3 regions of the Sphingobacterium sp. 2149 genome follow, and region 2 is predicted to be linked to each of the others. Evidence: riboswitches for the same ligand, from Rfam matches in the RefSeq annotation. Region 2 holds a riboswitch; each other region holds the start of a gene.
What was found. Region 2 has a riboswitch for S-adenosylmethionine ahead of J2X77_RS10700 (5-oxoprolinase). Riboswitches for the same ligand answer to the same signal wherever they lie in the genome.
Positions count from the first base shown of each region.

Region 1 (7,543 bases), on a different contig from region 2:
TTGTGAAGTCGTACACGGTGGTGTCCTTACTTCGCGTAAAGGTGTTAATTTACCAAATACCAAAGTATCTATTCCTTCATTGACAGAAGAAGATTTAGATAACCTGAACTTTGCTTTGGACCATGGTGCAGACTGGATAGCCATGTCATTTGTACGCTCAGCAGAAGATATTGCCCAATGTAAAAAAATCATCGCAGCAAAAGGAAGTCATGCGCGCATAATCGCAAAAATTGAAAAGCCTGAAGCGATCGAAAATATTGATGCAATTATCGAAGCAACAGATGCTGTTATGGTTGCTCGCGGAGATCTAGGTGTCGAACTTCCCATGGAAGAAGTACCAGGACTTCAAAAGATCATTGTACAAAAATGTAGAGATCTTTCTAAACCAGTGATCATTGCAACGCAAATGTTAGAAAGCATGATCACTACACCTCGTCCTACACGTGCAGAAGTAAATGACGTAGCCAACTCTGTATTAGATGGGGCTGACGCCGTTATGTTAAGTGGAGAAACTTCTGTAGGTGAATTCCCTGAAATTGTGATCGAAACAATGAGCAAAATCATTATTCACGTGGAACAAACTTCTTATCCTTATTATAATGAGAAAGTTAGTGAAATCCACGATGGTACACTTATTCCTGATGCTATCTGTGCTTCCTCAGTCTATCTTGCTCAAAAAACAAATGCTTCTGCAATTGCTGTATTGACATCTTCAGGAGCAACAGCATTTGAAATTACCAGTTATAGACCAAATGTTGATATTTTAGTTTTTACAGGAACACAAAAATTGCTAAAACAGCTCAGCTTACTTTGGGGCGTAAAAACTTTTATTTATGACAAGTTCGAAAGCACCGACGGATCTATCCATGATGTTAACAAATTTATTGTAAAAAACAACTACGTTCAGCCCGGAGCGATCATTATTAATACCGCTTCAACTCCGTTGATCGAAAAAGGTAAAACAAATACAATCCGTGTTTCCCAGTTGTAGAAGGTAAACATATGGACAAAAAAAATAGCGTTCTATTTGGAACGCTATTTTTTTTGTCTGTTTTTATATAAGGAATCTATCTTTAATTTAAAGCCCTCCATCTTCAGTGAATCGCTTATTCGTTTGAGCGGAAGATCAGCAGCTTGTCCATCTGCTTTAGGCATCTTTTCCGTCCCGGGCATCGGAGCTAGACTATCCATACGCCTTAACTTTTTAACGGGCATGTGATACTTCTCATCTGAGGAGTCTAATTTTAGAATAGGCATTTTCGATTTCTTTTCCTCCACTAGAGGAAGCTGCGGTTTCACCTTAGCTTCTTGCCCCAAAGCAACGGGACCGATAGAAGCCAATACCAATGATAATACGTAATTTTTCATCTCTATATCCTTTTTTTTAAGAGTCCCAAAGCTCATGTGGGATCAGCATATGCTTTATCCATGCTTATTGACTCTTGGTTATCTTAAATTGAAATGAAAATAGCTTACATTAGCTTAATTAGATTATATATCTATAATACGGTAAAATTCTTCATATAAGCTATTACCCACACTAATTTACAAACAACCACATCTATTTTTAAATAGATCGCTGTTAAACATTGTTAAAACGGCTTCAAAACACATTAGCATCTTTATATTTGTAACAATTTAGAAAATGAGCTGTCAATCATGGGGCTATCAGAAGTAGGCCTCAGGATAAATATGCAAATGGAAACAAACGATACGCTATAAACTTTGTGATACAGTAAAAATTATATTTATTTAACCCTCTATTCAAATGAAGAAAAATAGCATTGTATTAATCATTGGACTGATGTCATTGGCCCTTATCGGTGTTTTGGCTATGCAATTCTATTTTTTAAGAGATTCTTATCGTCAAAAATCCCAATTGTTTGATGAATCCGTGAATGCTGCGATAACAGCTGTTGCGGGAAAGTTGGAACGGCGGGAAGTTGTTGACTTTGCTAAAGTTCAACAGGAACGAAATCTTGAAAAATCCAAACAAGAGCAGGCAAAACAACGCCTTTTAGCCGAGCAACTCGAAATCCAATATAGAATTGAAGAGTTAAAAAACAAGCAGCATACTATTTTCTCCAACTTCAAAGAGCAAGAAGATCAATTACGTGCGTTATATCCGAATGTCATCGAAATTAAAAATTCATTTTATGAAACATACATCAAGAGACCGGAGTACCAAAAATACATCAAATTTTCTGTTTCAAATGAGCTTACCGATGACAATTTAGTACAAGCCTTCATCATGCTAAACGCATCGAAGGTAGATGATCAGGTGAGCGGAAAAGATGATAGTACGCGCTTTGTTATTCCTTTGCTCGATGGCCTGGTTGATCAGCAAACCAAATTCAGGGTAGCCACCTTACCTCCAAGAGAGAATGCAAAACTTACAAAAACGATCGCTGATTTAGAAAAAAGACTGGATGTGCTTAATAAAAAGAACTCTTGGTCGGGGTTTAACGTTTATGATTCTGTTGCCATGTTGGGGGGTAAAAAGGCTGACTATATTGAAGATGTCGCTATTGGAATGGAATTAGCTAAACGCCCATTGAAAGATCGACTGAATATTATCATCGTTCAAGAGCTTATCAAAGAGGAATTGGCTCAACGCGACATTAAAGCGCCATTTAATATCGAAATATGGAGCACAAACAATATTTTACTCAATAATATCCTTGACGAAGCGGCTTTAAAAAATCCTTCAAATACAACCCGGTACTCCACTGCTCTCTTTAAAGGCGACATTGGTGCTGCACCGGGAAAATTAACGATTTATTTCCCAAACAAAAAGGCGATCATCGCAGATAATATGGGTTATCTACTTTTGCCTATGCTTGCGCTACTTTTTTTATTGGTGGGGTGTTTTGCATACACGCTGATTATCATCTTTAGACAAAAGAAAGTTTCGGAGATGAAAACCGATTTTATCAATAATATGACACATGAGTTTAAGACGCCAGTTGCGACTATCATGATTGCTAGTGAATCGCTTAAGGACCCCGATATCAATGCCGATCATAAACGCGTTCAAAAATTAGCCAATATCATCTACGACGAGAACGTTAGGTTAGGAAATCACATTGAACGTGTACTTGATTTAGCCCGATTAGAAAAAGAAACCTTAAAACTAGATCAGGTAGATGTTCATATTAACGATCTTGTTTCTGCTGTTACGGACAGTATGCAACTGAGAATGCAAAATATTGGCGGAAAATTCAGTATTGATCTGGCAGCCACGAAAGATGTCGTCGTTGGCGACGAACTGCATTTCTCAAACGTATTTTATAACCTATTGGATAATGCAATTAAATACAATAAAGGTGATCTACATGTGAGTATACAATCAAAAAACGTCGGTGATAGTATTGTGGTCACTATAGCTGACAACGGTATCGGTATGAGCCGAGATCACCTGCAAAAGATTTTTGACCAATTTTACCGGATACCGACAGGCAATGTCCACAATGTAAAAGGATTTGGTCTTGGTCTAAGTTATGTACAAGATATTCTGAGGAGACTGAACGGAAAAATTACGGTTAAAAGCGAAAAAGATAAGGGCACGACCTTTGAAGTAATTTTGCCTACAAAAAAATAAAAGGTTCCTTTTTTGTATATTTCCTCTGTAAAAGAATTTCAAAGGTAGAGGAAGCTGATTTATCAGCATCAAGGGAATTCGTTAAAATTAAAGTATTCATTATGCAAAAGATATTATTAGCAGAAGACGATCCTAATTTGGGGGATCTTTTAAAAGACTATCTCGAATTAAAGGGAAAATTTGACGTCACACTATGTACAGATGGTGATGAAGCAATATCCCAATTCAAGAAAAATAACTATGACCTCTGCATCTTCGATGTCATGATGCCTAAGAAAGACGGCTTCTCTGTTGGACGTGAAATCAGAAAAACAAACAATACTGTTCCAATAATCTTTGCCACAGCGAAAGGTATGATGGAAGATAAAACTGAAGCTTTTGAACTTGGAGGGGATGATTATATCACTAAGCCGTTTCGGGTTGAGGAATTGTTACTTCGCATCAATGCCCTGCTAAAACGCAGTGTTCGGGATAAAGAAGAAGAGGTAGTTGCAGACAAATTTGAAATTGGCGATTATTTCTTTGATTACACAAGTCAGCAGATTTCCTATAAAGGGCAGATGCAGAAACTATCGACTAAAGAAGCTGAACTTTTACGCCTGCTCTGCCTAAAGAAAAATGATGTATTGACAAGAGAGGAGGCTTTATTAAAAATATGGCATGATGACAACTATTTTACTGGTAGAAGTATGGATGTCTTTCTCAGTAAACTTCGAAAATACCTGAAAGAGGATAGTAAAGTTGAGATTGTAAATGTGCATGGAAAAGGTTACAAACTTTTGGTAAGCTAAAAACAGTGGGAATGAGTCATACGATCATTCCCATTTTTTTGTCTGTAATGCATTGAATTATGAAATAAAGGAATGATTCGATGAAAAGAAGAGAAAAAAAGAATTTCATTCTTAGTAGAATATAAAAAATAGGTGCACTTTCATAAAAAATTTGCATTTTTAAAATAATTGCGCTACCTTAGCATCGCTTATAGAGAAAGGCAGAGGGAATAGACCCGATGAAGCCTTAGCAACCTGTCCCTTGACAAGGTGCTAAATTCTACCCATTAGTAGATGGGAATGATAAGCCGAAGTCACCAAATTCTAGTGTGTCCTTCTCTCTCTAGCAAGAAATATAGTTGAAAAAAAATATTAAAAACATTCATTATGTTATTGACTAACAATTTAGGTTACCCTCGTGTGGGCGCGTTCCGCGAATTGAAAAAAGCCAATGAGGCCTATTGGGCTAAAAAATCTTCTGTTGAGGAATTATTGGACACCGCAAAAAAAATACGTGAAGGCAATTGGAAAACACAAAAAGATGCTGGAATAGATTTAATCCCTTCCAATGATTTCTCTTTTTACGATCAAGTATTGGATTTAACCCTTACGGTTGGTGCAATTCCTGCCCGTTACCATTCCTTATTGAATAAAGTAGACAACAACTACAGCTTAGACTTATATTTTGCAATGGCACGCGGTTTCCAACAAGAGGGCATCGACGTGACAGCAATGGAAATGACCAAGTGGTTAGATACCAACTACCACTACATGGTACCAGAATTTACAAAAGATCAAGAGTTTAAATTGACTTCTGAAAAATTCTTAAATGAATACAACGAGGCAAAATCATTGGGCATTGATACTAAACCAGTTTTACTTGGTCCGATCACTTACCTATTAATCGGTAAAGAAAAAGAAGCTGGCTTCGACAGGATCGATTTATTGGATAAACTTGTCCCTGTATACGAGCAAATATTGTCTAAACTAGCTGAAGCTGGTGCGCAATATGTTCAGATTGACGAACCTTTCTTAGCATTGGATTTAGATGCTAAAGTAAAAGCGCTATATCAGCCTACTTTTGAAAAATTAGCTGCAGCAGCAAAAAACATCAAATTAATCGCTACCACTTATTTCGAAGCGTTAAAAGATAACGAAGATATCGCGGTTAATTTGCCTATTCATGCTTTACATTTGGATCTTGTCCGTGGTGAAAACCAACTGGATACCGTTTTAGCTAAAGTTCCCGCTTCATTGACATTATCTTTAGGTATTGTTGAAGGCCGTAACATCTGGAAAAACGATTACGAAAAGTCATTGGTTAAAATCAAGCAAGCAGTTGATGCATTAGGAAAAGACCGCGTTTGGGTGGCTCCTTCTTCATCGTTATTGCATGTTCCTTTTGACCTAGATAATGAGCATAATGAACAATCATTACCTGCTGAAGTAAAAAATTGGTTAGCCTTTGCCAAACAAAAATTAGCTGAAGTGAAAGACTTAGCTGTACTGGCAGAAGGCGAAGTTGGTGCGGAAACAGCGAAACGTTTTGAAGCGAACAAAGCTGCTGCTGAAAGCCGTCGCACTTCTCCATTAATTCACAAACCTGAAGTTAAAACACGTACAAGCAATATCACTGATGACGATGCAAAACGTACTTCAGCATTTGCAGACCGTAAAGCAGCGCAACAAGCGAAATTTAATTTGCCGGCATTCCCTACCACAACGATAGGTTCTTTTCCACAAACAAAAGATGTTCGTAAATGGAGAGCAGATTTGAAAAAAGGTGCTATTACACAAGCGGAATACGATAAAGCAATCGCAGAAGAAACTGAAAACACCATCCGTCTTCAAGAGCAATTGGACATCGATGTTTTGGTACATGGGGAATTCGAGCGTAATGACATGGTGGAATACTTCGGTGAACAATTAGCCGGATACGCTTTCACACAAAACGGCTGGGTTCAGTCTTACGGTTCTCGCTGTGTTAAACCTCCAATTATCTATGGTGATGTCTACCGTCCAGAGGACATGACTGTACGTTGGTCATCTTACGCACAATCATTGACAAACCGTCCGGTGAAAGGTATGTTAACAGGGCCTGTAACAATCTTGCAATGGTCTTTCGTTCGTAACGATCAACCGCGTTCAACAACAACTTACCAAATTGCTTTGGCCATCTTGGATGAAGTACAAGCTTTGGAAAAAGCAGGTATCAAAATTATCCAAATTGATGAACCAGCTATCCGTGAAGGATTACCTTTACGTAAAGCTGATCAAAAAGATTACTTGAACTGGGCAGTACGTGCTTTCCGTGTTTCTTCTTCAAATGTAGAAGACGATACACAAATCCACACACACATGTGTTATTCAGAATTCAATAATGTAATCGAAGATATCGCTGCAATGGACGCTGATGTTATCACGATCGAGACTTCACGTTCTCAAATGAAATTATTGAATGCTTTCGCTGGCGACTTTAAATATCCAAATGATATTGGTCCAGGTGTTTATGATATTCACTCTCCACGTGTACCCAGCAAAGACGAGATGGTAGATCTATTGCGTAAAGCAAAAGCAGTAGTTCCGGCAGAACAACTTTGGGTTAATCCTGACTGCGGATTGAAGACCCGTGCTTGGCCAGAGACCAAAGCAGCTTTAGAGTCTATGGTAGAAGCTGCCAAAATCTTAAGAGCAGAATAATTCTTAAACTATATTGATAAAGCCCTGGGTGAAATTTCACCTAGGGCTTTTTTATTGTACTCATATTAATCTAAAATTGTATCCAGATCGTGATCCTACTTAAGAGCAGTATTACTTTCTTTCTTACTATTTTTCCCACTTCCTTTACTAATTTCCTGTTTCCCCTTAATCCGATCCTCAATTGACTTCAGGCTTGACGAAAAATCAAGATCAACATTTTCAAGTTTCGCCATCTTTAACGCCTTCAACGCCTTTTTGTATTTTCTCATTTTTTCAAATAGAAGTGCTTTCTTTATCCAGATCCCTGCTAAGGGCATCGCCGGAAGTGTCAAAGCAAATTTAATCGTTTTTTTTGCAGCTTCATATTCTCCCATATCAATCAATGTCTGAATAAAATAAGGATATACTTCCACTGCCTGCACATTATGCGCCAAAGCTTCCTGGAAATACCTTTTTGCCTGCTCATAATCAA
Region 1 is NZ_JAVDTD010000008.1:181,272-188,814, reverse strand. Features, by position in the region: gene pyk (pyruvate kinase) at 1-991, shown strand, start outside; gene J2X77_RS13200 (hypothetical protein) at 1,036-1,368, opposite strand; gene J2X77_RS13195 (sensor histidine kinase KdpD) at 1,769-3,601, shown strand; gene J2X77_RS13190 (response regulator transcription factor) at 3,703-4,392, shown strand; SAM riboswitch class I at 4,578-4,681, shown strand; gene metE (5-methyltetrahydropteroyltriglutamate--homocysteine S-methyltransferase) at 4,759-7,071, shown strand; gene J2X77_RS13180 (tetratricopeptide repeat protein) at 7,167-7,543, opposite strand, start outside.
Region 1: it holds a riboswitch for S-adenosylmethionine, as region 2 does, so the genes downstream of both, metE (5-methyltetrahydropteroyltriglutamate--homocysteine S-methyltransferase) here and J2X77_RS10700 (5-oxoprolinase) in region 2, are expected to answer to the same signal.

Region 2 (7,543 bases):
GAACCGGCATTGGCATTGACAATTTCTTTACCACGATAGTAAATACGACCGCCAATTTTGGCATAGCCGTCTCCCAACTGGTCTTGATGGATATAGGCACTGCTATTTTCGTATTTGCTATTATCAACATAGACATCGCTGGCAGAGCCAAGCAGAAGAAGGGCGAGCATGGTTTTGAAGGAAATAGCTAGTATCATATCGCGTTTGGACTAAAATAGAAGAATTCTTGTTTGTGTACGTGTTAATGAGACCGCAATATAAGGTAAAAGTTTAGTTGTCGATTGATTTTTTGCAGATAATACGCAGTGTTTTTTCCTGCGTTCTTTGGTATTTCTTTGCCTATTCTTTGGCACTTCTTCGCTCCTGCTAGGAGATTAGCTTGGCATTGGTTTGCTCTTTCTCTGCTTATTCCTTGCTGTTTCTTTGCCGTTTCTCTGCTGTTTGATTGGTGTTTTTTCGCTGTTTGATTGGTGTTTTTTCGCTGTTTCTCTGCTAAAATGGTAACTAAATAGCAATCAGTCGGCAAAGAATAGGCAAACAAGGGGGCTAGTAAGCCCTTAGGATACCTTAAGCGAATACGACCAATCACCCTAGAGAAGGCAAATGCGATCGCAAAAATGCGGTCTATGGGATACAAGGTTGAATAGGTAACACTTATTTTGTTGGCTGCAAATGTATTTCAGGAAAAGAGTAGGTTGAATCCTGTACGGTGGTAAAAAGTGAATAATCGGTGTAATCCGGAACGGCTATCTTTAGAAGATAGCTCCCCTTTTTTAACACCTTGATCTTAAATTCGCCATTGCTATTTCTAACGGTATCCCGACTTAATAAGGCCAAGGGTTCCCTTTCCTTATTGGACACAAAGGTTTCAATAATAAAATATCCAACGGGATTGTACTGATGGTCAACCAAACGGCCGGTAATACGGTAAGATGAAGTAAACAGTCCGTAAAGTGAACAAGAGAGTAGTAGTAGTTTTAGCATATTTTTTCAAGTGTGTAGCGCGATAACATACGCGTATCCAGCTGATGAATCTTAAAATGGAGACCGCCACCTCACGAATTGAACGACGATCTACACAAAGTTAAGCCCCTTGCTTTATTGAATAGCTATCACAAGTTTATGAAAAACTATCATTTTGCATGTTCTGCTTGTAGGTAGAAGGAGAACAGCCGGTCATCTTTTTAAAAAATCGGGAAAGATTATTAGGGTCACTAAAATGAAGTTCAACGGCAATTTGTGCGATAGACTGCTCGTCTAGCAGAAGCCGCTGTTTAATCTCCTGTATTTTTCGGTGTTGGATTAGGTTGATTGGACTGTGGCCTGTGTAAGCTTTAATTTGACGATTCAGTTCATTTCGGTGTATTTTCAGTAAGTCCGCGTATTGATTGCAGTTGAGGTTGGAATTGACGTGCTCCTCCATGAGCATTTTGAATCTGGTGAGTAAATTATTGTTGCAACTGTCATTAGCGATATGGTGAAATGCACGAAATCGCCGGTCCAGGCGGAGCAAGATACTCGCAAGAAACGATCGGGTCATGTTGAGGCTATCGGATCGAAATGTCCCGATTTCAAAAACAATTTCGGAGAGCAGGATTTTAAATACCTCGAAATCATGAGTTGCTGCGACAATATAGGGCGCAAATGAATAGTTGTAAAAATAGGGTAGTTTATATACAAGTGTCTTATCCTGAAAGAACGATTCCAAAAACTCAGGTTTGAAGATTAAATGGAATCCTTTGACGCTATTTTTATCAAATTCATATTGCTTGATCTGATTGGGAAAAGCGAATAAAATGGTTCCTGGGCATAGATCAATACGTTTTTCATTGGTATATGCCACCCCGCTTCCCTGTTCAAAAAACATGATCTCAAAAAAGTTGATGGTGTGTGGTTCGGCTTCAAAAATCAGGTCGGTATTGTCCTCAAACCGATGGGCATCCATCGCTAAGGGAAAGCCGTATTTACTGTTTTCAAAATCAAAATATCGCATACTCATGTATTCAACTAAATTGCAGCCGTTTAAACGCTCAGGCTGCAGTGAATAAAGATAACAGTTTTTATGAATTTCTATCAACCCCGACAAATAGAGGGTTGACCTGTCAGATCTTGGTCAATACGCAAGGTAAAAATCGGGAATATTTGGTCAAGTCGTATTTTTTTTATATATTGCTGGTTATGAGTTTTAAAGAAAAATTAGAGAACTGGCGCACGTCAATCAATCGCGCCGGTAGTGGTGAGGAATTGTATATTTTGCTTTTGAACTACAAAAAGTTTATCAACAAAAATTGGATGGACGATTTTGGCGATCCAGGCAACTGGAAATCGGAATTAAATCAGGTCATCAGCAAAGTAAGAAAGAAAGTGGATGTGGCAGAAATTCAAAATTGCGACGATCTCTCGTCCTACAAAGACGACGCTCGGCAAACAGCCCATTCGCTCAATCATACATTAAGATATCACCACTCATTGACAAAAGAGTAGGCTAGGCCTACTCTTTTTGAGTTTATAGGGCTTTACTGTAAAGGAATCAAAACATTTTGTTCCAGACGGACAGGCACCTGCTTCACCGACGTAAAGCCGTCTTCCTTGGAAATAATATTAGAAAGATCAAGCCCCCTTTTGGAGAATGTACTGATCAAAGCTGTTCTGAAGGTAGCTTTCGATGATCCCCAGCCTTGTCCTAAAATGGTGTCGTTGTTGAGCTGGATCAGTTCATCTGTTGAATAATAACTGAATTTTTCCAGTAAGTGTTGGTAAAGATTTGTTGTTGTAGCCATACAATTTAAAAATTTAAAGGATTAAACCATAAACTGTATCCAGATTACTTTGGGAAAATAACCGTTGTGTAACGTTTATTTTGGTCGAAACCCGTATTAATTTACCACCGCGGTGCCTTCACTCGGTTGGTATTGCATCATGCAATTCTGAATACTCTACAAATATAGTAGATTATTTTTTATAATAAAATTTTTTTTGTCTTTACTGCTATTAAACGCTGATAATCGAAAACAGCAGCAAAACAAGCTGGTCGCTTTGACTTTGATTTGGGTATAAAGCGGTTAGCTGATTGGGAAATTTATCATGTTACTGTAATCTCATCGAAAATACTTTAAAAAGCAGAGAGAACACAATACTTTTGCGGCATGAATAGAATTGCGGAAATTAACGAATACATTGCTACCGAACGCGAAGTATTATTGCAACACCCTTTATACCGTAAAATCAAAACGATCAAAAATTTACGTTCTTTTACCGAAGGGCATGTGTATGCTGTATGGGATTTTATGTCTTTATTAAAAGCTTTACAGATCAAATTAACCTGTACCACACTTCCATGGTTCGCCAGTGAACATCCTTCAACGCGCTATTTGATTAATGAAATTGTATTGGCAGAGGAGTCGGATGAATATATCGATGGACGTCGATTAAGCCATTTTGAGATGTATCTCGACGCAATGTCTGCTATGGGAGCCGACCTCCATTTGATCAATAAATTTATTGCCAATGCCAAAAAATCGGATAATATATTCGATGCTATAGCATTGACAACATTGGACAAGCGAATCAAAGATTTTCTGAATTTTACATTCGAAGTAATAGCTGAGGGTGAAGTGCATAAAATTGCGGCGGCATTTACCTTTGGACGTGAAGACCTCATCCCCGGAATGTTTACGTCTATTTTGGAAGAAATTAAAGGGAATTTCCCTACAGCCAATTTAGACAGTTTTATTTATTATTTTCAACGGCATATTGATTTAGATGGCGACGAACACGGTCCATTGGCCATGCAGATGATAACAGATCTTGCGAAGGACGATGAGGTTAAATGGGCCGAAATGAAAGAGATTAGTAAAATTGCGCTACAAAAAAGAATCCAGCTGTGGAATGCAATAGAAGATTCCTTATACGGATAATCTATTATTATACCATCGAGAAAGGCCTTTCAAATCACGATTTGAAAGGCCTTTTTTATGTGCTGTGCAACAAGTCTTATTTATCCGTTACCTTGCAATATCATGCACCAGCTGTTTATTGAAGTCGCGTTCTTTTGAAAGCCAGTCAACTACTTCAAAAAGTCTGGCGATTGATAGGCTGGATTGGGATAGGTATAGAATCCTTCACCGGTAGCGACGCCTAGTTTGTTCTTGTCTATAAAATGTTCTTTGAGAAAGGCCACAGTTTTGATTTTTACGGGGTCATTGGTAGCCTCAGCGTTTATTTTATTGATGTTATAAGCTGTCGTAATACCGACGATATCCAGTATACCGAAAGGACCTGTTGGGGCTCCAGTGGCGACCATCCAAGTTTTGTCTATCGTTTCGGCATCAGCTATCTCGTTGACCAAAAGATCCGTTGCCGCCGAAAGTAATGGGACAAGTAAGGAGTTTACAATATAGCCAGGCTGCTCCTTATGCAGTGGCAGGGCAACCATGCCAATGGATTTTGCAAAGTTGACCACCTGCTCAAATACGGTTTTGTCTGTGCCTGGATGGCCCATAATTTCTGCTGTATTGTGCTTCCAGATCTCATTGGCAAAGTGTAAGGCCAAGAACTGTTTGGGGCGGCCGGTCTCCTCAGCAAACTGACTTGGTAGCAGCGTTGAGGAGTTTGTCGCAAAAATGGTTTTTACAGGAGCGACCTTTGCCAGCTCGTTATAGAAACTAATTTTAATCGCCGGATTTTCGGGAATTGCTTCGATCAGAAAATCTGCGTTCGCTACTGCCGAAGTGAGGTTTGAATCGTAACTGAGTCTGTCGAAGGTTGAAGCCAATTGTTCTTGACTGGCATGAAGATCATGTGCGAAGGCCTTCGCCATAAGATCAAATTTAGCTTTCGCTTTGTCAAGTACCTCATCGTTGATATCATAAACGGTGACATCGTAGCCATGAAAAGCAGCTTGGAAAGCAATTTGATAACCTAAAACTCCGCTGCCTGCTATCGTAATATTTTTAAAGTCCATGATGTTATTATTTTTTTTCAATTCGTAAAAACATACGCCGCGAAACCATGGCGCATGCTGTGATCCTTATCCTTTAATTCCTTTTAACCAATCTTTGAATTTGCTGATCTGTTCTGTGAGAAAGGATTCCTGCTCTTCCTCGTCCGCGGAACCAAGCGGTAGGATATGTTCAAAGTAAGTGCCTTTCAAAAGTTTACGCAGTAAACCTTCTCCTACAAATGGTTTGTCGTCATTTAACGTTTTGGCCGCTTTTAAGAGATGACGGATGTCGTATTGAAGGGGATTGATATCTGGAACCTGTTTATTTAGATTTAAAAGTTCATATACGGCAATCCGTGCAGTACGTACCGAGCTTTCCATGGTAAAGACCACATCGTTATTAGTTTCGACAAACTGGCCTACTAAACCTAGATTTTTACATCCTTCTGGTACCACTCTCGGACGGTCACCCTTCGCTCTAGGCATAAACATAGACGTAATGTAGGGCATAAACGCCGTACGCACAATGGTATTTGTGATGACATCGTCCAGTCGCTCAATAATGCCTAGATGGTAACATAACTCGGCTAGAATTTCATCTCCCGTACATTGGGGCATTGGCTTTTTAATGTAATTTCCTTCTTTATCCATAAATAAGGCATATACCCACAAGACAAGGACATCGTCTGGCTGAGCTGGAAAGTGAGGCTGCCTATTACAAGTGAAACTCACCAACCAGTTGGAATCAGTAATGGTGATAATACCGCCAGTAACTGTTTTGCCCGAATAGGGGTCATTGACCGAATATTCTTTGAGTTTTTCAACCAAAGCCGAAGGCTTACAAGTCAGCGTTGCAGACTCCCAGGCTGATTTTTCGATGTTACTGCAAAATTTTTCGGGCCTACCAAATATAGCTGATTTGGCGGCAAGGTTTTTCCAGAGCTTCCAGCCTGCGCTTTGACCGCTGCTGCTATTGTCTATACCAATGATCGGTGCGTTTTTGTTATCTCCATAAAAGGTGTCTTCGGTCATTGATCCGGTGGTAACAATGACGAAATCGTCTTTTCCAATTGGAATTTTCACCGCTTTACCATCTTGTTCTGTGATAAGCGCCTCTACGACTTTTCCTTCGGTATTGCTTTGGATATCGAGGTCTTTGACCAGCACATTAAACTGAATGTTTACGCCTTTGCTTTGGAGTACTTTGCGCAATGGGGTTACAAAAGTATCGTATTGATTGTATTTAGGGAATACCAATGACGAAAGGTCGTTCAGTCCATCGATCGCATGTAAAAAACGATGCATGTACAATTTCAGCTCAAGTAAACTATGCCAGTTTTCGAAAGCGAACATGGTACGCCAGAAGGTCCAGAAATTGCTGGATAAAAATGATTCGCTGAAGTAGTCTTCGATGGTTAAGTCATCTAAGTCTTCTTTATTTTTGAGCAGCAGGCGAATGATGGCCAGCTGATCCATTTTGCTCAATTCAAATTTACTGAAATCTTTTATTTCACCCAGTTTATGAATGAGCCTGGCTTTCGAGTAATTGGGATCATTATCATTGATCAAACGGTACTCGTCCAAAACACTGTACGGGGCAGGCATCTCCAATGCAGGGATATCCTGAAACATGTCCCAAAGATTTTCATAGGTCATATCCATTTCCCTGCCACCGCGGATGATATAACCATCGGCTGCATTACCGGCACCATCTAACGAGCCACCTTCCACATGGAGCTGTTCAAGAAAGGTGATGTTCTCCGCAGGAACATGTCCATCGCGGATAAAATAATAAGCCGCGGACATCCCTGCGATACCACTTCCGACGATGTAGATTTTACTGTCTTTATATGATTTTGGGGGAATGCCTTTATTGCGCTGATAATTACCGATCTGATCAGAAAAAGGCATCGATTTCTTTGGTGTATTACGTTGAACCTCTTTGCTCGAATCAGGTTCATGATTAACGTTTCTATATTCGGCAGATGCATTCAATACGTTGTCGAATTTGGAGGTGTTTTCTTTCATGATACGTATGGTTTTTAATCCTTGACTAAAGTTACCGATACCGTCTGAAACATTTGTGCCCTCAAATTCGCTATTGTTCTACCGAATTTCCGATTCCTACATATTTTGTTGCTTTCGGTATTCAGATGGCGATAAAGTGGAGTATTTTTTGAAAAAGCGACCGAATGCCGAAATGGAATGGAAGCCGATTTCATACGAAATTTGTGAAATTGTTTTTTCGGGGTTCCCCAGCAGCACATAGGCTTCTTTAAGTACATACTCGTCAATAATTTCATGCGGCGTTTTACCAGAGGCTCTCTTTACAACATGAATAAGGTATTTGTTTGAAATAAACAACTTATCGGCATAATACTGTACTTCTTTGTATCGACTTCCATAGCGTTGAACTAAGTTCGTAAACTTATAGAACAGATGATTTGTTTCTTGGGTACTGTCTGCAGGAATTTGGTGTTCGGTAGCCAATTCGTCGGCGATTTCCAATAATAAATTAAAGATGATTGTCCGAATGATGTCTGCTGTAAAACGTGTCGTCCGTAAAGTAACATCCTTAAGGTAATCTATTAATTTTATTAA
Region 2 is NZ_JAVDTD010000006.1:199,573-207,115, reverse strand. Features, by position in the region: gene J2X77_RS10720 (DKNYY domain-containing protein) at 1-197, opposite strand, end outside; gene J2X77_RS10715 (hypothetical protein) at 655-984, opposite strand; gene J2X77_RS10710 (AraC family transcriptional regulator) at 1,121-1,993, opposite strand; gene J2X77_RS10705 (hypothetical protein) at 2,041-2,484, shown strand; gene J2X77_RS10700 (5-oxoprolinase) at 2,517-2,780, opposite strand; SAM-I-IV-variant riboswitch at 2,847-2,940, opposite strand; gene J2X77_RS10695 (DUF3050 domain-containing protein) at 3,147-3,917, shown strand; gene J2X77_RS10690 (3-hydroxyacyl-CoA dehydrogenase) at 4,067-4,963, opposite strand; gene J2X77_RS10685 (oleate hydratase) at 5,030-6,970, opposite strand; gene J2X77_RS10680 (AraC family transcriptional regulator) at 7,067-7,543, opposite strand, start outside.

Region 3 (7,543 bases), on a different contig from region 2:
AAAAAGGCCCGGCCACCAATCCAAGACGTTTGCATTGGCCGTTAGGGCATGACATACCCAGATCACATTGCTGCGATCTGGATTAAGTTTGCCAAACGTCTCATAACTGATTTGTAAATCAGTAAGCTCTCGTCCATTTTCAAATACAAAAGGCTTCGGGTGCAGATAAATATGCTTACTCATTTTACATTTAAATTTTATAGCCGACTAAAGTCTAATTAGTTGATTTTATCAAAAGCTTGTTGTAAATCTGCTTTGATGTCATCAATATGTTCTATTCCCACTGACAGGCGCAATAGTCCTTTGAACACACCCGCATGCGCTTGATCTTCGTCACTCAATTGTTGGTGGGTCGTTGCGGCTGGATGAATAATCAGCGATTTAGTATCGCCTACGTTAGCTAAATGACTGATTAATTCTAAACTGTCGATAAAGTCATTGGCTTTCTGGGCTGCGTCGCCCTTTAGCTGGAAAGAAAGCACTGCGCCGTACCCATTTTTAAGATATTTTTGCGCATTAGCGAAGCTTGGAGAGCTTTTTAATCCTGGATAATTTACCTTTTCTACCTGAGGGTGGGCCTCAAGCCATCTAGCGATTTCCAACGTGTTGTCGACATGCCGTTGTACACGTAAAGACAATGTTTCAAGGCCTTGTAACAACAAGAATGAATTGAAAGGAGAGAGTGCTGGTCCAAAATCTCTCAATCCCTCTACACGCGCGCGAATTGCAAATTGTATATTGCCAAATGGGCCATTTTCACCAAAAACATCTGAAAAGACCAATCCGTGATAGCCCTCAGATGGTTCAGAAAATTGTGGGTACTTCCCATTTCCCCAGTTATAGTTACCTCCATCAACGATGACGCCGCCAATGCTTGTTCCATGCCCACCAATCCATTTCGTTGCCGATTCAACGACCACATTTGCGCCATACTCTAAAGGTTTAAATAAATAACCCCCAGCTCCAAATGTGTTGTCAACAATTAATGGCAAATCGTATTTTTTGGCTACAGCGGCAATTTTTTCAAAATCAGGAATATTGAAGCTTGGGTTCCCTATTGTTTCGACATAGATTGCCTTAGTTTTATCGTCAATGAGCGCTTCTATTTTATCAGCTTCAGCATCGGTGGCAAAACGAGCTTCAATACCTAGCCGTTTAAATGCAACTTTGAATTGATTGAATGTACCTCCATATAAGTTGGACCCTGCAACGAAATTGTCGCCGCTTTCAAGGATATTATTTAATGCAATAAACTGCGCAGCCTGACCAGATGCAACTGCGACTGCGGCAACACCACCTTCTAAAGCTGCAATCCGTTGTTCAAATACATCCGTAGTTGGATTCATGATCCGGGTATAAATGTTTCCAAACTGTTTTAATGCGAATAGATTGGCCCCATGTTCTGCATTTTCAAAGACAAAAGATGTTGTTTGATATATAGGAACTGCTCTGGATCCTGTGGTAGGATCAGCGACTTGGCCAGCATGAACCTGTAGTGTTTCGAATTTCAAATTTTTGTTAGAAGACATAATAGATCAGATTTTAAGGTTTCAAAAAAGAATTTGTAAAGGTAAAAGAGAAGCATACACACCTACTTGGAAGGTCTGTCAAATCGTTATCCAAGAAAAAGGAAATGATTTTTAACAAGCAGGGAAGTGTGTATGCATACGCATTCGCATCGATACTTTTTTACGATGTAGTACACTTTTGCTGTTCGCAAGGTTCAGTTGTATTGAACCTGAATTTTTAATAGATTTCAGTAATTTAATAAGCATTGTCTTATATCATTTATATGCTCCAAAACGATATTATTTTGGACAGGAATTGGCACCTTTTCAAGCAAATTGAAGGTTGCCAGTGGGTCATTGAGCCAGTCTCTCGCCACTTCTTTATAAATCAAGACCTACTGATTAAGGAAGGTGTTGATTAGAAATCTTCTTTCGAAGACGACACAAATATAAACTTCTTTTTTATTAAAGCAAAAGAAATACGTTTTTTTTACTTAAAAGAGCGTTACTTCGGGAGCTGTAATCGCATATTTGTTATTCAATATTGATACATAAATACATAGCTTGCCTTTATGGTTTTCTTAAGTTGATATTTTCTGCCAGCTGATCTAAGTCGGTTAAAAGGGGTTTTAAAGCATCAATTCTGCAGTGGATACCCTGTTGTATGTCGTGATTCGCTTTTCTTCCTAACGATATGGAGAGACCAACCAAATGCGAATTGATGCGATAGGAGAGTGCTTGAAAATGATGGATATGGGACCAGTCTACCCACTTGTGTTCAGGTTCCTTCTTCATTTGATTGATCGCATCGGAAAAGAGAGCCATGGCAGTCTGTGCTTTTTTCCGAGCCAGTCGAATGTCGAACGAACTTTGCAGATCATCAGATAGGCGTTTGTTGATAATTTGAAAATAATGGTGGTTGTATAATGCGACCTCTTTTGCCAAGTGGACCATGCTCGTGCTTTGGCGTACGGGTATCAAAAAATAGCCCGCTATTGCCAGCAGCGCACCAACTAAAGTAAAAATTATTCTACTGCCTAAAATGATATTAATATTTCCTTCAAATAAGTTTAATGCGATGACTATGCCCAGCGTAATAAAGATCACACTGACCATATAATTTGATCGGTTGAATAGGAAGAATCCAAATAATCCAATAGCGGCAATTAGAAGAAGAACGGGCAGAAAGTCAATGGAGACCAAACAGAGTATTCCGACGGCAATTCCCGAAAATGTACCTAGTATGCGTTCTATATTGCGTGTTTTGGTCATTGAAAATGCAGGTCTCGCAACGATGGCAATAGTGAGTAAGATCCAATAAGTATATTTAAAATCCAAGAAAGAAATACCGATCAATGCGCCTGTTCCGAAGAGAACGGCCATCCGGAGTGCAAAACGGAAAATTGGATTATGGAGATTGAGTCTGCTCTTGATATCACTTAAATTACGCAAAGGGCGATTGATAAATTGCTGATACTCATTGGTGTCAATTTTGTTTTTGATTTCTTGATTTTGATAAAAAGCAACTTGAATCCGTTTGAGAACTTCAATAATAGCTTCAATATTACGGATGATGGAAGCGAGAATACCATCTGCTGGGGCAGTCTGTTGTTCTTGAATCTCCTTTAGATCCAACAACAGCGCATTGATTTTACTGTGGTTATCGTAGAGCTGCTCTGCATAGCGAAACCTTTTATTAGGCTGCGAAAAACTATCGATTTCCAAGGCCAGTAATGTTATGCTACGACGAATTATGGGAAGGCTACAGGTATCCAGCAAATTTTTTCGAATGGCATCATAGTCATGATCCAATGCAATAATTAATTCGTGTAAATCAATTAATCCATAGACCTGACTAAGCCAATAGTTGCTTTTGTGCCAGCGTTGGCTTATGATTTTTTCTTCCCTGAATAAGAGGGATCTGATTTGCTCCTGTTGTTCACTGATCTGACCATAAATTTTTCCGACGCGGCTGTAAGTCAAGTCCAGCGGAATATCCGGATCGTAAGATTCAGAACGTATCAATAGAAATTGAGATAAACCGTGAAACCCATTGGCCATGGCGTGTTTTAAAGAGCGATAGGGTTGTATGTAAGCCTGCAATAGACTAAAGAAATAATAGATGCTGGCGCCTGCAGTAATTTGTAAGCTCACTGAAAGCGGATGCTGAGGGGCCATGCCGATGACAAAGCTCATCAGAATCAATGTCATGTTCCCAATTGCGGCATAACGGGGGCCTAAAACCCCGTAAAAAGTGCAGATAAAGCCTGCGGAACTCAATAAAATAACCAGCGGCCAATGATAAGGAAAAAGAAAGGCTGTAAGAATCGAAGCAATAAAGAAAGTGGGAATACAAACAAGAGCGGAAGAAAATTTATCTTTCCGATTACCTGGAGGATCGGTTAATGTAGTCAATAATGATCCCACCCCAATACCTATGGCTGCGTTTGCTGTCGCACCCAACAGATAGATCGCCAAACTCGGCAAAATGCTGATAGATACATTGCGCAAAGCATCGCCAGTATGTTCTCCCTGGATGAATCGGATAATATGGATATAAAAAAGGTAGAATCTTTTCTTTAATGATTCAATGCTCATCAATCAGTTTACTAATTTTCGGTGTAAAAATACAAATATTATGCTTAATATTTGTATTGTACATTTTATTTGTTTTGAATTTTGTTTATTTTTTGAATTTTTATTTTGATTCGATGTGCTTTTCTTGCGCTGTGCTTCTTGGAGATTCAAGATTAGCTGGGATGATTTTACCGGCTTTAGCATCGATCAGTGAAGGATATGGTTTACCGATGTTATTTGGCTGTCTACCGAGTGAATCGGACGATCTATCTATTTCTACTAGTCAATGTGTAATGAATATACGAGGTTTGTTGTCATTATTATGAAGTTGACTATCTAATCGATAGCCTAAAGAAACTACATTATGAAACCACAAAAAATTAAATTGCTTTTATTTTCACTTTTTTTAGTCCTGATTTCTATTGCCGGACCCGTTTCAGCACAGTCTGACGGGGGAAGATTACATACAGTCGTTGTTGGACAAGACAACCAGCCTATTGTGGCTGCAAATATTTCACTATTTCGGAAGCCCAATGATATCTTGTTAAAGGGAACTTTATCCAACGAAAATGGAGAAATTGTGTTGTCTGCGATCCCCGAGGGCAAGTATAGCCTACGTGTGTCCACGGTAGGGTATGCTGTTTATCATTCTGCTGAAATGGTCGTAAATACGGGAGATCTCAAGATGCTGGATACGATTCGTTTACAGGTGGAAAGTAAAGTGTTGAGTGAGGCGCAGGTGATCGTTAAGAAGCCATTGATTGAAAGTCATCTCGATAAAGTTGTCCTCAATGTCGAAAACAGTATTTTGGCAACAGGGAATAACGCATTGGAGCTCCTGCAAAAGGTTCCAGGAGTAACTTTAGATAACAAAAAGATCAATCTGCGTGGAAAAAGTAATGTGATTATCATGATTGATGGTAAGCCTACTTATCTTTCTGCGGATGAAGTGTCGCGATTATTGGAAAATACAGCTTCCAATGCAATAGCGTCGATCGAGGTGCTCACCAATCCACCCGCAAAATACGATGCCGCAGGGAATGCAGGAATTATTAATATTAAGACAAAGAAGAATACGCAATTTGGAAGTAATGTTAGTTTAAACCTCAATTTAGGGCAAGGTAAATATACAAAGGGGGATGGTGGCTTTCTAATAAACCACCGTAACAATTGGGTGAACTTATTTTCTTCTTATAACTACGCAACTGCCTTAGGATTTAATGATTTAGATATCGATAGAGCTGTAGATACCAAAACCGGGACGACTTTTTTTAATTCGGATTCTTATTCGAAATTCCGTTATCGAGGCCATAATTTTAAATTTGCGGCAGATTTTAACCTAGGGAAAGAGGAGGTCATTGGATTTGTGGTTAACGGTAATGTAAGTAATGGCCATTCAACACGCGCGGGAAGTAATCTGATCGCCTCTCAAAAAGGTATGCTTGATTCGATTGTATTAGGAAGCAATTTGTCAGATTTTAAATACCATTACCTCACTTATAATCTTAACTACAAAAAGACATTTGATACTTTAGGGACTGAATTGACCATTAATGGAGATTATTCATATTCGAAAAATAATGACAATAGCACCGTTGGAAACCGTTTTCTGGACGCAAATTGGGAGGAATTTAAATCACCGAATATTTTCCGCAATGATATGCTTTCTAAGACAAACATATTAGTTTTTAAAACCGATTTTGTGCATCCCTTTAATAAAACGACCAAACTTGAGGCGGGCTTAAAATATAGCCGTGTAAAAACAGATAATAATTTGTTGTACGAAGATCAGGATCAGCAAGGCGAGTTCGTGCAAAATAATGGTCAAAGTAATCAGTTTTTGTATAATGAAAATATAGCTGCAGCTTATTTCAGCCTAAATAAATCGTTCGGAAAATTTTCGGTACAAACTGGACTGCGTGTTGAAAATACGAGCTCCCTGGGAAACTCGGTGACGCTTGGGCAACAAACAGAACGTGCCTATACTGATTTTTTCCCGTCAATATTTGTACAGCAACAGATAAATGATGATCATAAGCTTGGTGCGAGTTATAGCAGACGTATTGACCGCCCTGATTATGGGGCATTGAATCCCTTTGTGTATTATTTGGATCAATACACGTATCAGTATGGCAACCCTTATTTAAATCCACAATATACCAATTCGTATGAAGTAAATTATACCTTTAAAGAACGCTATTTATTGAGTTTCGGCTACAAAAGGACTAAAGATGCCATCACTCAGGTCATAGAAAGCAATTCGGAGACCAAAGCTATTGCACAGACAGACCGAAACCTGGCTTATTTTGATTATTACAATATGAATGTCAATATACCCATTAAGCTTTTCAAATGGTGGAGTATTTCTAACAATGCCATCGCTTTTTATAATAAGTTTAGTTTGGATGAACACTCCGGAGCGCAACGCCAATTGGAAAAGTTATCTTTCCAGGTAAGTTCCAATCATGATATTCGAATTGGGAAAACAACAAATCTGGAGCTGACAGCCAATTATTTTTCGCCAGCAGTTTATGGGGTATTTAGTTTTCAGTCTTACTATGGTATCGATCTAGGTGCTGGAAAAACATTTCTTGACAAAAAATTGAATGTGAAGTTGGCTGTAAATGATGTGTTGAATACAAGAGGTCAGCGCAGATTGTCGAGTTATCAGGAAAATGGATACTATCGTATACGAAATGGATATGATAGTCGGGTTATCCGATTGTCAGTCTCTTATCGTTTTGGTAATATGAATATTAAGTCAGTCAATAAGAAGGCTGGTAACAATGATGAAGATAATCGATTAAAAAAATAGGAGCTACTGTTGTAAGGGGAGATAAGGAGCAAGATGTAGCGAACGTTTCCCTAAAACAAAAAGAGCCTGCGATATCGCAGGCTCTTTTTGTTTTAGGGAAGTTATCTTAGCTTAAAAATAAGATTTCTCTTAATTTCGGTAGAGGCCATTTTTTATCATCAACAATTTTCTCCAATTTGTTGACATGATAACGAATGACATCAAAGTAAGGTTTAACCAATTCATCATACGCGATTGATCTTTCACGAACGTCGTCGATTTGATTTGCTTTTTTACGTTCTTGGCGCATCGCTTCAGCTTGTTCCAAGATGGTATTAACATGTGATGATATACGTTCTACAAAATTCAATTGAGAACTGAACGACGCAGCAGCAAGACCAAGGTCTTTTAATCCTTTGACGTTTTCAATCAATTCATTTTGATAAATGAAACACGCAGGAGCGATTTGGTTGTTAACCATTTCTTCGATCACACGAGCTTCAATCTGTAATTTTTTGTAGAAGTTTTCCAGTAAAATCTCATGACGAGCTTCTGATTCACGTTTTGTGTAGATACCGAGCGACTCAAACAATGCCAAAGATTCCTCTTTAACATATACGTCAAGCGCTCTAGGTGTAGATTTGATGTTCGAAAGACCGCGAGC
Region 3 is NZ_JAVDTD010000009.1:157,994-165,536, forward strand. Features, by position in the region: gene metX (homoserine O-acetyltransferase) at 1-183, opposite strand, end outside; gene J2X77_RS14530 (O-acetylhomoserine aminocarboxypropyltransferase/cysteine synthase family protein) at 219-1,529, opposite strand; SAM riboswitch class I at 1,786-1,898, opposite strand; gene J2X77_RS14535 (FUSC family membrane protein) at 2,079-4,106, opposite strand; gene J2X77_RS14540 (TonB-dependent receptor domain-containing protein) at 4,450-6,900, shown strand; gene J2X77_RS14545 (glutamine synthetase III) at 7,007-7,543, opposite strand, start outside.
Region 3: it holds a riboswitch for S-adenosylmethionine, as region 2 does, so the genes downstream of both, J2X77_RS14530 (O-acetylhomoserine aminocarboxypropyltransferase/cysteine synthase family protein) here and J2X77_RS10700 (5-oxoprolinase) in region 2, are expected to answer to the same signal.